One region of the Kitasatospora sp. NPDC004799 genome, then DNA from elsewhere that is predicted to be linked to it. Evidence: riboswitches for the same ligand, from Rfam matches in the RefSeq annotation. Region 1 holds a riboswitch; the other holds the start of a gene.
The links. A riboswitch is a leader RNA that binds a small molecule or an ion and turns the genes downstream of it on or off. The one in region 1 is predicted to bind cobalamin.
Positions count from the first base shown of each region.

Region 2: it holds a riboswitch for cobalamin, as region 1 does, so the genes downstream of both, ABZW03_RS11640 (iron ABC transporter permease) here and ABZW03_RS23260 (ribonucleoside-diphosphate reductase subunit alpha) in region 1, are expected to answer to the same signal.

Region 1 is NZ_JBEXJK010000193.1:481-7,391, forward strand. Features, by position in the region: partial or broken gene ABZW03_RS23245 (hypothetical protein) at 1-139, opposite strand, end outside; gene ABZW03_RS23250 (glycosyl hydrolase) at 318-1,772, opposite strand; gene ABZW03_RS23255 (hypothetical protein) at 1,973-2,986, opposite strand; cobalamin riboswitch at 3,319-3,461, shown strand; gene ABZW03_RS23260 (ribonucleoside-diphosphate reductase subunit alpha) at 3,653-6,052, shown strand; gene ABZW03_RS23265 (ribonucleotide-diphosphate reductase subunit beta) at 6,073-6,911, shown strand, end outside.
Region 2 is NZ_JBEXJK010000065.1:9,806-16,716, reverse strand. Features, by position in the region: gene ABZW03_RS11660 (amino acid ABC transporter ATP-binding protein) at 1-600, shown strand, start outside; gene ABZW03_RS11655 (CGNR zinc finger domain-containing protein) at 758-1,342, shown strand; gene sodX (nickel-type superoxide dismutase maturation protease) at 1,339-1,797, opposite strand; gene sodN (superoxide dismutase, Ni) at 1,975-2,370, shown strand; cobalamin riboswitch at 2,481-2,629, shown strand; gene ABZW03_RS11640 (iron ABC transporter permease) at 2,722-3,801, shown strand; gene ABZW03_RS11635 (ABC transporter ATP-binding protein) at 3,798-4,613, shown strand; gene ABZW03_RS11630 (ABC transporter substrate-binding protein) at 4,631-5,623, shown strand; gene ABZW03_RS11625 (nuclear transport factor 2 family protein) at 5,712-6,095, shown strand; gene ABZW03_RS11620 (GNAT family N-acetyltransferase) at 6,106-6,582, shown strand; gene ABZW03_RS11615 (anti-sigma regulatory factor) at 6,770-6,911, shown strand, end outside.

The DNA.
Region 1 (6,911 bases):
CGCCGTAGTAGAGGACGCCCTTGAGGTACGTGGTGAAGCCGACCTGGCCGAAGCAGTTGTACCCGGCCCAGGCGAGCAGCACCGTGCCCCAGCCGACGGCCACGCCGCCGGCCGCGCGCATCGGACCCGTCCCTGTCATCCCGTATCCCCCGCCCCTCCGGGCCCGTCCCGGCCGTTCGCCCGCCCTCGGTTCCGCCGCCACAGGATGCCACACGCCGCGAGGGAGCCGGAATTCCACCCGTTCGGCGGAACCCGGCCGTGCGGCCCGCCTCGCGGCGCCGGCCGCCCGCGCCACCCGCGCCGAGGGCGCCGGCGGCTCAGCGCACGTGCAGGCCGCCCCAGTCGACGTTCGCGCCGAAGGAGCCGGAGCCGCCGGTGAGCGCCAGCGGACTGCGGTACGTGGCGGTGACGTCCGCGGCCGAGTTGCGCGGCTGGTCCGGGGCCAGGTTGTTCGCGGTGAGCGACTGCCCCCAGACCGTCCAGATCGTCCAGGGCGTGCGCCGCAGGGTCTCCGGCTGGCGGGAGTTGACCGGGACGGCGAAGGACTCGGCCAGCATCCGCGGCTTGCCGTAGGCGGACAGCCCGTCGTAGTACCGCTTGGTCCACACCTCGCCGGTGCCGATCGGGTGCGCCGGGCTGCCGCTGTAGTCGTCCACCCCGACCACGTCGACGAACTGGGCGCCCGGGTAGTAGTCCCAGGGGTCCACGCCCGGGGCGCCGTCCCAGGACACCGGCGTCCAGACGAACAGCAGGTTGTGCAGCCCCCGGGTCTCCACCAGGTACTTGTAGGTGATCCGCCACAGCGCCTGGTACTCGGCCGGCTTCTGGCCCGCCCACCAGAACCGGCGGGAGCAGTCCAGCACGTTCATCTCGTGGTACGGGCGCAGCAGCACCGGCACGTCGTGGGCGGCCAGGTACTCCAGGTGGTCGGCCAGGTAGGAGAGGTCGGTGATCAGCGCGCGGTACTCGGGGGTGTCGTGCGCGCCGTCCACGACCCGGCCGAACCACTCCGGGTCCTTGGCCGCCGGCGAGTTCGAACAGAGCACCCGGTCGAAGGACTTGACGTCCGATCCGGGGTAGGGCTGGTGGAAGGACATGCCGACGATCCCGGCCGGGGCGCCGCCGTTGTCGGGCAGTTCGGTGCTGCTGCCGTCGCAGTTCTGCTGCACGCCGGCCGCGCCGTATCCGCCGTCCTCGGCCCGCGGGTGGCCGCTCCAGACGGCGGACAGCAGGTCGACGGCGTCGTCGGTGTACTGCCAGCCGGCCCGGCAGGTGGGCCAGCGGCCGGCCGAGTAGGAGCGCGGGTTGCCGACGCCCCAGCCGTTCTGGCCGTAGCCGGGGCCGAGGTCGGTCTCCACGAAGCCCGGCAGCTTGCCGGTGATGTCGGCGGCCTTCTTGTAGTAGTAGCCGACCTGCTTGGTGCCCCGGTAGTCCCCGTACTCGGGGTTGTTGCGCTCGTTGTGCGCCTCGACGTGCTGGCCGATCACCGTGCCGCCGCTCTGCCCGGTACGGGCCTGGGCCTCCAGGTCGGCGAGGAACTGCTGGACGGCGCGGGCGTTCGGCGAGGCCTGCGGGTCCCGGGCGAGCAGGTCCTTGCCGACCTCCGGCGGCAGGGTGCGCCCGGGGAGGCCGACCGACACCGGGACCCTCGGGGGCTGCTCGCCGCCGACCTCGCGGTCGCGGTCGAGCAGGACGACCGCTCCCGCGGCGGCGACGATCCCGGCCGCGGCCAGGACGGCGGGCTTGCCGCGCAGGGCACTGGGCAGGGCCACGGACCGCTCCTCCGGTTGCTCGCCGGCGCCGCCCCCCACGGACGCAACCGGAACACGCATGCGAAATGACTGTTCCGAGAGCCTGCCACACTCCCCCGGCCCCCGCGAACGACCCGCCGGGGCCGGGGTGTCACGACGGGCCGGGGCATCACGACGGTCCGGCCCGCCGGGGCCGCCGGCGGGCGCGTCGTCGCGGCGGGTCAGCCCGCCGAAGCCGCCGGCGGGGTGCCCTGGACGCCGGGCGCGGCCGAGGACGCGGCCTTGGCGCGCTTGAGCAGCTGCCCCTTCACGTGCTCGACGAACCCGGGGGCCGCCGCGGTGGCCGTGGCGTCCGGGGCGTTGCCGCCCTTCGCCGAGCCCTCGACCGTGAAGTAGGCGTACCGGCCCAGGCTGCTGTGCGTACCGGTGCAGCCGGCCGCGGCGCAGAACGCCGGCGACCCGGCCGCGGGCGCGCCCTTGAGCTGGCCGGTGAAGTTCTTCGTCGCCGTCTCGGCCTGGATCCTGTGGTCGAAGACCGCCACCCCGACGGTGACCGCGCTGTCACCGGAGACGTACGTCGCCCGGAGCACCTGCTGGCACCCCTGGTCGCCGAGCACCTTGCCCAGCCCGCCGGTCGTGGAGTTCCCGTCCCAGCAGGGCGAGTCCAGCGCCACGACGGTCCGGTTCCAGGTGGCACCGTTGATCGTCACCTGGAGCGCGGAGAACAGCGCCCCCGCGTCCTGCGGCGCCGGGTCGGTGGTGGCCTCCCAGATCGGCTTCGACGGGTCGGCCGGCTCGCCGCCCGGCGTGCCGGAGACGCTCGGGGTCACCGTCGGCTGGACGGAGTTGACGGCCTTCGGGGGGCCGTCCTCCTTCTTGCCCTTGAACAGCAGCACGCCGCCGGCGGCCAGACCGCCGACCACGGCGACCGCGGCCACCACGCCGATGACCCTCATCCGGCGACGGCGCTTGCCGTCGGCCTCGTTGCGGTCCGCCAGCGCGTCCCAGTCCGGCTCGGCCCGCTGCGGCGGGACCGGCTGCTGGGGCTGCTGCTGGAGGTGCCACTGCGGCTGCGGCTGGGGGTTCGGCTGCGGCTGCGCGACCGGCTGGGGCTGCGGCGGCGCGACCGGCGGCAGGGGTTGCGGCGGCCCGACCGGCGGACCCGGCTGCGGCGGCGGCGCGACCGGCTGCGGCACCGGCGGGATGGGCTGCGCGACCGGCTGCGCCGACGGCACGACCGGCCCGTACGAGGCGGGCGGCGGCCCGAAACCCCCACTCGGCGGCGGTACCGGACCAGGCACCACCGGCTGCTGACTCTGTGCGCCCCCCGACCCGGCGGGCGGCGTTCCCTGCGGCCCCTGCCCAGGTACGCCAGTTCCGTCGCTCATGCGCCCAGATCGTAGGGCATCCTCATGACCGTCGATCCTCCCGGTGACCGTTCCGTATCGAAACCATGACTCCCCGGCCCGGTTCCGGGGCCGCCGACGGCCACCGCCCGCCATGGTTCCGGTACGACCGGTTATCGCCCCGACACGCGGCGCCGCACTACATCTGGGGTCGCTTCAGGGAGACACCACTACATGTATGCTCACTCCTGCTGTCGATGCAGGGGAACCCGGTGCGAATCCGGGACTGCCCCGCAGCGGTGTGCGGGCGGCTCCAGCAGCCGTCCCGCGAGTCCGAGTACCTGCCGACCAGCGTGCGCCACGGCCCTCCCGCAGAGGCCGCGCCGGCACGAGCAGTACCCCTCCGGGCCTCGCGGGCGGGCCGGGGAGTCACCGTCGCGCGACGCTTCTGCGTTCGTGCCGTGCTCCCCTGCCCCGATCGGCCCGGTGGCCCCCGATCACCGCCGCCGATCGCCGCCAGGAGAGAGCGCCTTGACCACCGCCGCCTCAGCCACCCTGCCCGCCCAGGGCTCCGGTACCGCCTTCACCGACCCGACGGTCTCCGACCCCGGCGGCGCCCTGCTGCGGCTGCTCACCGACCGCAGCACCGACCTCACCGAGGTCGACCCCGGCCATGTCGCCGCCGCCGCGCTGCGCGGCCGCCACGCCGGTTCGGACTTCGCCGAGCTGCGCGGGCTGGCCGTGGACGCCGCCGCGTCGATGATCGCCGAGGACCCCCAGTACTCGAAGCTGGCCGCCCGCCTGCTCGCCCTGGAGATCGTCGACGAGGCGAACAGCCAGGGTTCGACGTCCTTCTCCGCCTCGATCGCCGTCGGCCACGCCGAGGGCCTGATCGGCGACACCACCGCCGCCTTCGTCGCCAAGCACGCCGCCGCCCTGGACGCGCTGGTCGACGCCGCCGGCGACGACCGCTTCGAGTACTTCGGCCTGCGCACCGTGCAGTCCCGCTACCTGCTGCGCCACCCGATCACCCGCAAGGTGATCGAGACCCCGCAGCACTTCCTGCTCCGCGTCGCCTGTGGCCTGGCGGTCGGCGACAGCGAGCAGTCGGTGCGCGAGGTGGCCGAGCTGTACGGCCTGATGAGCCGCCTGGAGTACCTGACCTCCTCGCCGACGCTCTTCAACTCCGGCACCCGGCACCCGCAGATGTCGAGCTGCTACCTGCTCGACTCGCCGCTGGACAACCTGGACTCGATCTACAACCGCTACGCGCAGATCGCCCGCCTCTCCAAGCACGCCGGCGGCATCGGCCTGTCCTACTCGCGCATCCGCTCGCGCGGCAGCCTGATCCGCGGCACCAACGGCAAGTCCAACGGCATCGTGCCGTTCCTGCGCACCCTCGACTCCTCGGTCGCCGCCGTCAACCAGGGCGGCCGCCGCAAGGGCGCGGCCTGCGTCTACCTGGAGACCTGGCACGCCGACATCGAGGAGTTCCTGGAGCTCCGCGACAACACCGGCGAGGAGGCGCGCCGCACCCACAACCTCAACCTGGCGCACTGGATCCCGGACGAGTTCATGCGCCGGGTCAACGCCAACCAGGACTGGTCGCTGTTCTCCCCGGCCGACGTGCCGGAGCTGGTCGACCTCTGGGGCGCCGACTTCGACGAGGCCTACCGCAAGGCCGAGCAGGCCGGCAAGGCCGTCCGCACCATCCCGGCGCAGACCCTGTACGCCCGCATGATGCGCACCCTGGCGCAGACCGGCAACGGCTGGATGACCTTCAAGGACGCCTCCAACCGCGCCGCCAACCAGACCGCGCTGCCCGGCCGCACGGTGCACTCCTCCAACCTGTGCACCGAGATCCTGGAGGTCACGGACGACTCCGAGACCGCCGTCTGCAACCTGGGGTCGGTCAACCTGGGCGCCCACGTGGCCGCCGGCGCCTCCGCCGACGACCTGCTCGGCGCGATGGACTGGGAGCGGCTGGACGCCACCGTGCGCACCGCCGTCACCTTCCTCGACCGCGTGGTGGACATCAACTTCTACCCGACCACCGAGGCCGGCACGTCCAACTCCCGCTGGCGGCCGGTCGGCCTCGGCGTGATGGGCCTCCAGGACGTCTTCTTCAAGCTGCGGATCGACTTCGACTCGGCGGAGGCGAAGCAGCTCTCCACGCTGATCGCCGAGCGCATCATGCTCACCGCCTACGAGCGCTCCGCCGACCTGGCCGAGCAGCTGGGCCGCCACGAGGCGTACGGCGAGACCCGCGCCGCCCGCGGCGAGCTGCACATCGACCACTTCCCGTCGGCCGCCCCGCAGTGGGCCGACCGCTGGACGGCGCTGCGCGCCCGGATCGCCGAGACCGGCCTGCGCAACTCGCTGCTGCTGGCCATCGCGCCGACCGCGACCATCGCCTCCATCGCCGGCGTGTACGAGTGCATCGAGCCGCAGGTGTCCAACCTGTTCAAGCGCGAGACGCTGTCCGGCGAGTTCCTCCAGGTCAACCCGTACCTGGTGCGCGAGCTCAAGGAGCTCGGCGTCTGGGACCAGCAGACCCGCGACGCCCTGCGCGACGCCAACGGCTCGGTGCAGGAGCTGAACTGGCTGCCCGCCGAGGTGCGTTCGCTGTACCGGACGGCCTGGGAGCTGCCGCAGCGCGCGCTGATCGACCTGGCCGCCGCCCGCATGCCGTACCTGGACCAGAGCCAGTCCCTGAACCTGTTCATGGCGGCGCCGACCATCGGCAAGCTGAGCTCGATGTACGCGTACGCGTGGAAGGTCGGTCTGAAGACCACCTACTACCTGCGGTCGCGCCCGGCCACCCGCATCGCCCAGGCCGCGTCCGGCACCGCCCGGACCGCCGTGCCGGTGCCCGCCCCCACCATGACCCAGGCCGAGCAGGACGCCATCGCCTGCTCCCTGGAGAACCCCGAGTCCTGCGAGGCCTGCCAGTGAGCACCCCCGACGACCGCAAGATGCTGCTCGACCCCGGCTTCGAGCTGACCCTGCGCCCGATGCGGTACCCGTCGTTCTACGACCGGTACCGGGACGCCATCAAGAACACCTGGACGGTGGAGGAGGTGGACCTGCACTCGGACGTCGCGGACCTGGCGAAGCTCAGCGAGGGCGAGCGGCACATGATCGGCCGGCTGGTCGCCTTCTTCGCGACCGGTGACTCGATCGTCGCGAACAACGTGGTGCTGAGCCTGTACAAGCACATCAACTCCCCGGAGGCGCGGCTCTACCTGAGCCGTCAGCTGTTCGAGGAGGCCGTCCATGTGCAGTTCTACCTGACGCTGCTGGACACGTACCTGCCCGACCCGGAGGACCGCGCGGCGGCCTTCGCGGCGGTGGAGAACATCCCGTCGATCGCGCAGAAGGCCAAGTTCTGCTTCAAGTACATGAACGCGGTCGACCACATCGACTCGCTGCAGACGAAGGAGGACAGGCGGGCGTTCCTGCTCAACCTGATCTGCTTCGCGGCGTGTGTGGAGGGCCTGTTCTTCTACGGCGCGTTCGCCTACGTGTACTGGTTCCGGAGCCGGGGTCTGCTGCACGGTCTCGCCACGGGGACCAACTGGGTGTTCCGCGACGAGTCCATGCACATGGACTTCGCGTTCTCCGTGGTGGACACCGTCCGCGAGGAGGAGCCCGACCTCTTCGACGAGGAGATGGCCAAGCAGGTGACGGAGATGCTGGAGGAGGCCGTCGAGGCCGAGCTCCAGTTCGCCCAGGACCTGTGCGGTGACGGCCTGCCCGGCATGAACACCGCCTCGATGCGGGAGTACCTGCAGGCGGTCGCCGACCAGCGCCT
Region 2 (6,911 bases), on a different contig from region 1:
AAGATCAACGGCGGCCGCCTCTGGGTGGACGGCGAGCTGGTCGGCTACCGGCAGCGGGGCGACCGGCTGCACGAGCTCAAGGACCGCGAGGTCGCCCTCAAGCGGCGCGACATCGGCATGGTCTTCCAGCGCTTCAACCTGTTCCCGCACATGACCGCCATCGAGAACGTCATGGAGGCGCCGGTCCAGGTCAAGGGCGAGAGCAAGGCCGACGCCCGCGAGCGCGGCATGGCCCTGCTGGAGCGGGTCGGCCTGGCCGACAAGGCGAAGAACTACCCCTCGCAGCTCTCCGGCGGCCAGCAGCAGCGCGTGGCGATCGCCCGCGCGCTGGCCATGAAGCCCAAGCTGATGCTCTTCGACGAGCCCACCTCCGCGCTCGACCCGGAGCTGGTCGGCGACGTCCTGGACGTCATGCGCGGCCTCGCCGAGGAGGGCATGACGATGGTGGTCGTCACCCACGAGATGGGCTTCGCCCGCGAGGTCGGCGACGCGCTGGTGTTCATGGACGGCGGTGTGGTGGTCGAGTCCGGCAGCCCCCGCGAGGTGCTCACCGACCCGCAGCACGAGCGCACCAGGGCCTTCCTGTCCAAGGTGCTCTGAGCCCGTACCGTCGGCGCCCGGCAGACCCGTCCTGCCGGGCGCCGACGTCTGCCCCGCCCGGGCGCCGACGCTTCCCGTCCGGGCAGGAGGCAGAGTCTCCGTCCGGGTAATAGGCTGGAGGCAGTCAGCCCGTTACCGAATTTCTGGAAGGACCCCTGTGGAGCTCGCCGCCTACGCCGACCTCGCCGTTCGGCTGGTGAACACCGAGGAGCCCGAGCGCGGCACCGACACGCTCACCTCCGTGGAGGCGGTGCGCGCCCTGTTCTCCGACTCCTCGCGGGCCGCCGCCCTCGCCGACGAGTCCGACCTGCCCCGGCTGCGGGCGGTGCGGACCCGGCTGCGCGGGGTCTTCGAGGCCGCCGCCGACGGGGACGAGGTCCGCGGCGTCGACCTGCTGAACAGCCTGCTCATGGAGTACCCCGTCAGCCCGCTGATCTCCGGGCACGACTACCTGGACGACGCCGGGCGGCCGCGCTGGCACCTGCACCTGGCCGACAACTCGCCGACCGCCACCGCGCACTTCAGCGCGGTCGCCTGCATGGGCCTGGCCGTCCACCTGACCGAGCTGGGCGCCGACCGGCTCGGCATCTGCCAGGCCGCGCCCTGCCGCAACGCCTACCTGGACACCTCGACCAACCGCTCCCGGCGCTACTGCTCGGACCGCTGCGCGACCCGCGCCAACGTGGCCGCCTACCGGGCCCGCAAGCGCCAGGAGGCGGAGGCGGCGAACCGCGCTCTCTAGACTTCCTCCACCCAGGCGCCGAGCCGGCGGGCCAGGCCCGGCACCCGGGCCAGCCGCGGGGTGAGCAGCAGCCGCTCCAGCCGGCGCCCCGGCGCCAGCCAGGCCGGGCGCGGGCGCAGCCGCAGCAGCACCCGGCCGAGCACCAGCTCGTCCGGGACGGCGCCGTAGCTGCGGCTGTCGCTGTCCACCGGGCGGTTGTCGGAGAGCAGCCACCAGCCGGCGGCCCGGCGCTCGGCGGCCCGCTTCACCACCAGCAGGTCCTGCTGGAAGGGGTGCCGGAAGAGCACCACCGCGCCCGGCCGGATCGGTGCGCCGTAGCGGACCAGCAGCTGGTCGCCCTCGCGCAGGGTCGGGACCATCGACGGCCCGGCCACGTCGACCAGTCCGAACGGCAGCGCACCGCCCCGGTCCCGTCCTCCGGCCCCGGCGCCCTCCGGCCGCGTGCTCCGCGCCACGACTCCTCCTCCCGCTCCGCCCGCCCCCAGTCTGCCGTACGGACCGTCACCTGTTCGATGTCCGGAATACGCCGGTTCCGCGTCCGCCTTTTGCCCTAGGCCCACCGCCCGATCGCGAATCCGCGGGGGCGGAAGGGTAATCTCGGGCGCGGGAAGACGATCTAAGGAAGGACTCCCATGTTCTCTCGTCTGTTTGCACCGCGCGCCACCGCCCACGCCCACTGCGACCTGCCCTGCGGCGTGTACGACCCGGCGCAGGCCAAGCTGGAGGCCGAGTCGGTCAAGGCCACCCAGGAGAAGTACCAGGCCAACGAGGACCCGCACTTCCGCGCCCGCGCCATCATCATCAAGGAGCAGCGCGCCGAGGCCGTCAAGCACCACATCTCGGTGCTGTGGAGCGACTACTTCAAGGCCCCGCACTTCGAGAAGTACCCGCAGCTGCACCAGCTGATCAACGACACCCTGAAGGCCGCCTCGGCCGCCAAGGCGTCCACCGACCCGGCCACCGGCCAGGCCCTGCTGGACCTGATCGCCGAGGTCGACAAGATCTTCTGGGAGACCAAGCAGGCCTGAGCCTGACGCGTCGCCACCCGACCGCCCCCGTCCGCACCGCCGGACGGGGGCGGTCGTGCGTTCACGTCCCGATCCCACCCGGCCCCTGTCCCGATCCCACCCGGTAAGGGTTGCCTGCCCTGAGTGGCTGTTATGCTGCCAGGGCGTCCGAGGGGGAAGTCCGGTGCGAATCCGGCGCTGACCCGCAACGGTGAGCGCGGCCGTACCAGCCCGTACGACCGCGCCAGCCCGATCGCCCCCGGCCGCTGACCTCCCGACAACTCGCCGCGGACTGCGAGGGGAACGGCGCCCCGGCACGCCTCCGGCCCGCGCCCGCCCCGGCGCACCCGCGGCCCGAGGCAAGGCGCACCCGTGAACCGCGCACCCGCAGACCGAGCGGTCGGCCCACCCGCCCGCCGCACACCCGTCCTCCCGCTCGCCCTCGGCCTCGCCGTCGCCCTGCTGCTGTCGCTGGTCTGCGGGGTCGCCCTCGGCTCCTCCGGGCTCGGGCTGCCCCGCGTGCTGCGGCTGCTGGGCGCCGGGCTGACGGGCGGCCGGCTGGACGCGGGCGAGGCGGCCGCGTACGCGATCGTCTGGGAGATCCGGCTGCCGCGCACCGTGCTGGCCGCCGTGGTCGGCGCCGGGCTGGCCGCCTGCGGGGTCGCCGTCCAGGCCCTGGTGCGCAACGCGCTGGCCGACCCCTTCGTGCTCGGCGTCTCCTCCGGCGCGGCCGTCGGCGCCAACGCCGTCCTGCTGTTCGGCGCCTTCGCCTCGCTCGGGGTGTGGGCGGTCTCCGCCTCCGCCTTCGGCTCCGCGCTGGCCGCCATGACGCTGGTCTACCTCGCCGCCCGCACCGCGTACGGGCTCACCCCGCTGCGGCTGGTCCTCACCGGCACCGCCCTGTCCTACGGCTTCTCCGCCACCACCACGCTGATGGTCTTCGCCGCCGACCGCGGCGAGGCCGCCCGGGACGCCATGATGTGGCTGCTCGGCAGCCTCGGCGGCGCCACCTGGGGCAAGGTGCCGATCGCCGCCGCCACCGTGCTGGCCGGCCTCGCCTACCTGGCCTGCGCCGCCGGCCGGCTGGACGCCCTCGCGATGGGCGACGAGACCTCCGCCTCGCTCGGCGTGGACCCGGACCGGCTGCGCCGCGAGCTGTTCGTGGTGACCGCCGCCGTCACCGGCACCGTGGTCGCGGTCAGCGGGGCGATCGGCTTCGTCGGGCTGCTGGTGCCGCACCTGTCGCGGATGCTGGTCGGCGCCGGGCACCGCCGGGTGCTGGTGATCGCCCCGCTCGCCGGGGCGCTGCTGCTGGTCTGGGTGGACATCGCCTCGCGCACCCTGCTGGCGCCCGCCGAACTGCCCGTCGGGGTGTTCACCGCGGTGCTCGGCGTGCCCGTCTTCCTGGTGATGATGCGCCGCCGCGGCCAGGCCTTCGGAGGCGCCCGATGACCGACCTGACCGACGCGACCCGCGCCGCGGCGCCGACGGTGGCCGAGGACCTCGCCGTGGACGCCGTCTCGGTGGAGCTGGCCGGCACCCGGCTGGTCCACGAGGTGAGCCTGGCGGCCGCCGCCGGGCAGGTGGTCGGGCTGATCGGCCCGAACGGCAGCGGCAAGTCGACCCTGCTGCGCTGCGTCTACCGGGTGCTGGAGCCGGCCGGCGGCGCCGTCCGGCTGGCCGGCGACGACCTGCACGCGCTCACCGCCCGGGAGGGTGCCCGCCGGGTGGCCGCGCTGACCCAGGAGCACTCCGCCGAGTTCGACTTCACCGTCGCCGAGGTGGTCGCCATGGGCCGGCTGCCGCACCGCCGGGGCTTCGGCGCCCCGGCCGACGGGGACGAGCGGCGCTGCGCCGAGGCGCTGCGCAAGGTCCGGGCCGGACACCTCGCCGAGCGGGGCTTCCTGAGCCTGTCCGGGGGCGAGAAGCAGCGGGTGCTGTTCGCCCGCGCCCTGGTCCAGGAACCGCGCCTGCTGGTGCTGGACGAACCCACCAACCACCTCGACATCGCGCACCAGTTGGAGGTGCTGGCGCTCGCCCGGGAGGCCGGTCCGACGGTGCTCACCGCGCTGCACGACCTCAACCTGGCGGCGGGCCACTGCGACCTGCTGTACGTGCTGCGGGCCGGCCGGATCGTCGCCTCGGGGCCGCCCCACGAGGTGCTCCGGCCCGCCCTGCTGGCCGAGGTGTTCGGCGTCCGGGCCACTCCGGTCCGGCACCCGGAGACCGGCGCCCTCCAGCTGCTGTTCGACCGCCTCCCCTGACCCCCTAAGGAACTCCCGTGCGCACCAAGGCCGTTGCCACCGCCGCCCTGCTCGTCCTCGGACTCACCGCCTGCGGCGCCGAGATCGCCCCGAAGGAGGCCGCCACCGGCTCCGCCCACTACCCGGTGACGGTGCGGAACTGCGGGGACGAGCTCACCTTCGACCGCAAGCCCGCCCGGGTGGTGACCAACGACGTCGGCATCACCGAGCTGATGCTCTCCCTCGGCCTCGCCGACCGGATGGCCGGCTACGTGATGCCCGACGACAAGGGCAAGATCGACCAGGTCCCCTGGAAGGACGGCTACCAGCAGACGAAGTGGCTCTCCAAGCAGCGGATCACCAAGGAGATCGCGCTGGACGCCCGGGCCGACCTGGTCTTCGCCGGCTGGCACTACGGCTTCGACGAGGGCCTCGGCTTCACCCCGCAGGCACTCAAGGGCCTCGGCATCGCCTCGTACGTGCTCAGCGAGTCCTGCCGCAGCGGACAGGGCACCGAGCGCGGCGTGATGGACCCGCTGGACGCGCTCTACACCGACCTGGCCAACCTCGGCGCGATCTTCGACGTCCGGGACCGCGCCGACCGGCTGATCGCGGACTTCAAGGCGCGGATCGCCGCCGTCCCGCAGCCCGAGCGCCGCCCGTCCGTCTTCCTGTACGACAGCGGGCAGGACAAGCCGTACACCGCCGGGAAGTTCGCCGCCGCGAACGAGATCATCGCCAGGGCCGGCGGGACCAACGTGATGGGCGACCTCTCCGACAGCTGGGTCACGGCCGGCTGGGAGACCGTGGTGCGGCGCGACCCCGAGGTGATCGTGATCAACAACTACGGCGGCACCGGTGCCGAGGAGAAGCGGCGGTTCCTCACGTCCTTCCCGCCGCTGGCCGGCGTCGCCGCGATCCGGAACGACCGGATCTTCGTCATGGACTACGTCGACCTGGTGGAGAGCCCGCGCAACCCGGCCGCGATCAGCGCCCTGGCCGGGTACCTGCGCACCGTACCGGCCAACTGACCGGCCCGCTCCGCGCTCCTCCGGGCCGGTGGCCGCGGGCGTACGCTCGAGGTACGAGCCGACGGAACCCGACCGGAGGAGCGAGACCATGACCACCACGGCGGCCCCCGCCGCCTTCGACACCCGCGCGCTGCGCGAGGGCATCGAGCGCCGCGACGCCGACACCCTGCTGGCGCTCTACGCGGACGACGCCGAACTGCGCGTGGTCGACCGCAGGACCCAGCCCAGCCACCCCCTGGTGATGCACGGCCGGGACGAGATCGGCGCCATGCTGGAGGACGTCTACGGGCGCGAGATGACCCACAAGCTGGAACAGGTGGTGGTCCAGGGCGACCACGTCGCGTTCCTGGAGTCCTGCCGGTACCCGGACGGCGTCCGGGTGCTGATGTCCTCGATGGCCGGCCTGCGGGACGGCCGGATCGTCGACCAGACCTCCGTCCAGGCCTGGGACGAGAGCGGTCCCGAGCAGTAGGCTCACTGGCATGATCCGCACCGCCGTCGCCACCGACGTCCCCGTCATCCACGCCATGGTCCGCGAACTCGCGGAGTACGAGCAGGCCCTGCACGAGGCGAAGGCCACCGAGGAGCAGCTGCACGAGGCCCTGTTCGGCGAGAACCCGGCCCTGTTCGGGCTGATCGCCGAGGACGACGCCACCGGCGAGCCGGTCGGCTTCGCGGTCTGGTTCCGCAACTTCTCGACCTGGCGCGGCACCCACGGGATCTACCTGGAGGACCTGTACGTCCGTCCCCAGGCGCGCGGCGGCGGCCACGGCAAGGCGCTGCTGCTGGAGCTGGCCCGGATCGCCGTCGAGCGCGGCTACTCCCGGGTCGAGTGGTCGGTCCTGGACTGGAACCAGCCCTCGATCGACTTCTACAAGTCGATCGGCGCGGTGCCGATGAGCGAGTGGTCGGTGTTCCGGCTCACCGACGAGGCGCTGGCCGCCGCCGGACGGCGCTGAACGGCTCCCCGGAGTCCGGGGAAAGGGTCTGCCACCCTGCGTCGCAATGCCTTACCATGAGTAACTCCCGAACCGGGTGCGGAAGGCAGAGCGATGGCGGATCCGCGACGCCGGAGCCCCCCAGGGGTAGCAAGCGGGTAACAAGCGGGGTACCAAGAAAGCACAGCGCGCCACCCAGGAGGCAAGGGTGTCCCAGATCGACGGCGATCTCGGTGTTCAGGACTTCGTGGAGGTCCGGCTGCCCGCAGCCGGCGCCTACCTCTCGGTCCTGCGAACGGCGACGGCCGGGTTGGCGGCCCGGTTGGACTTCACGCTCGACGAGATCGAGG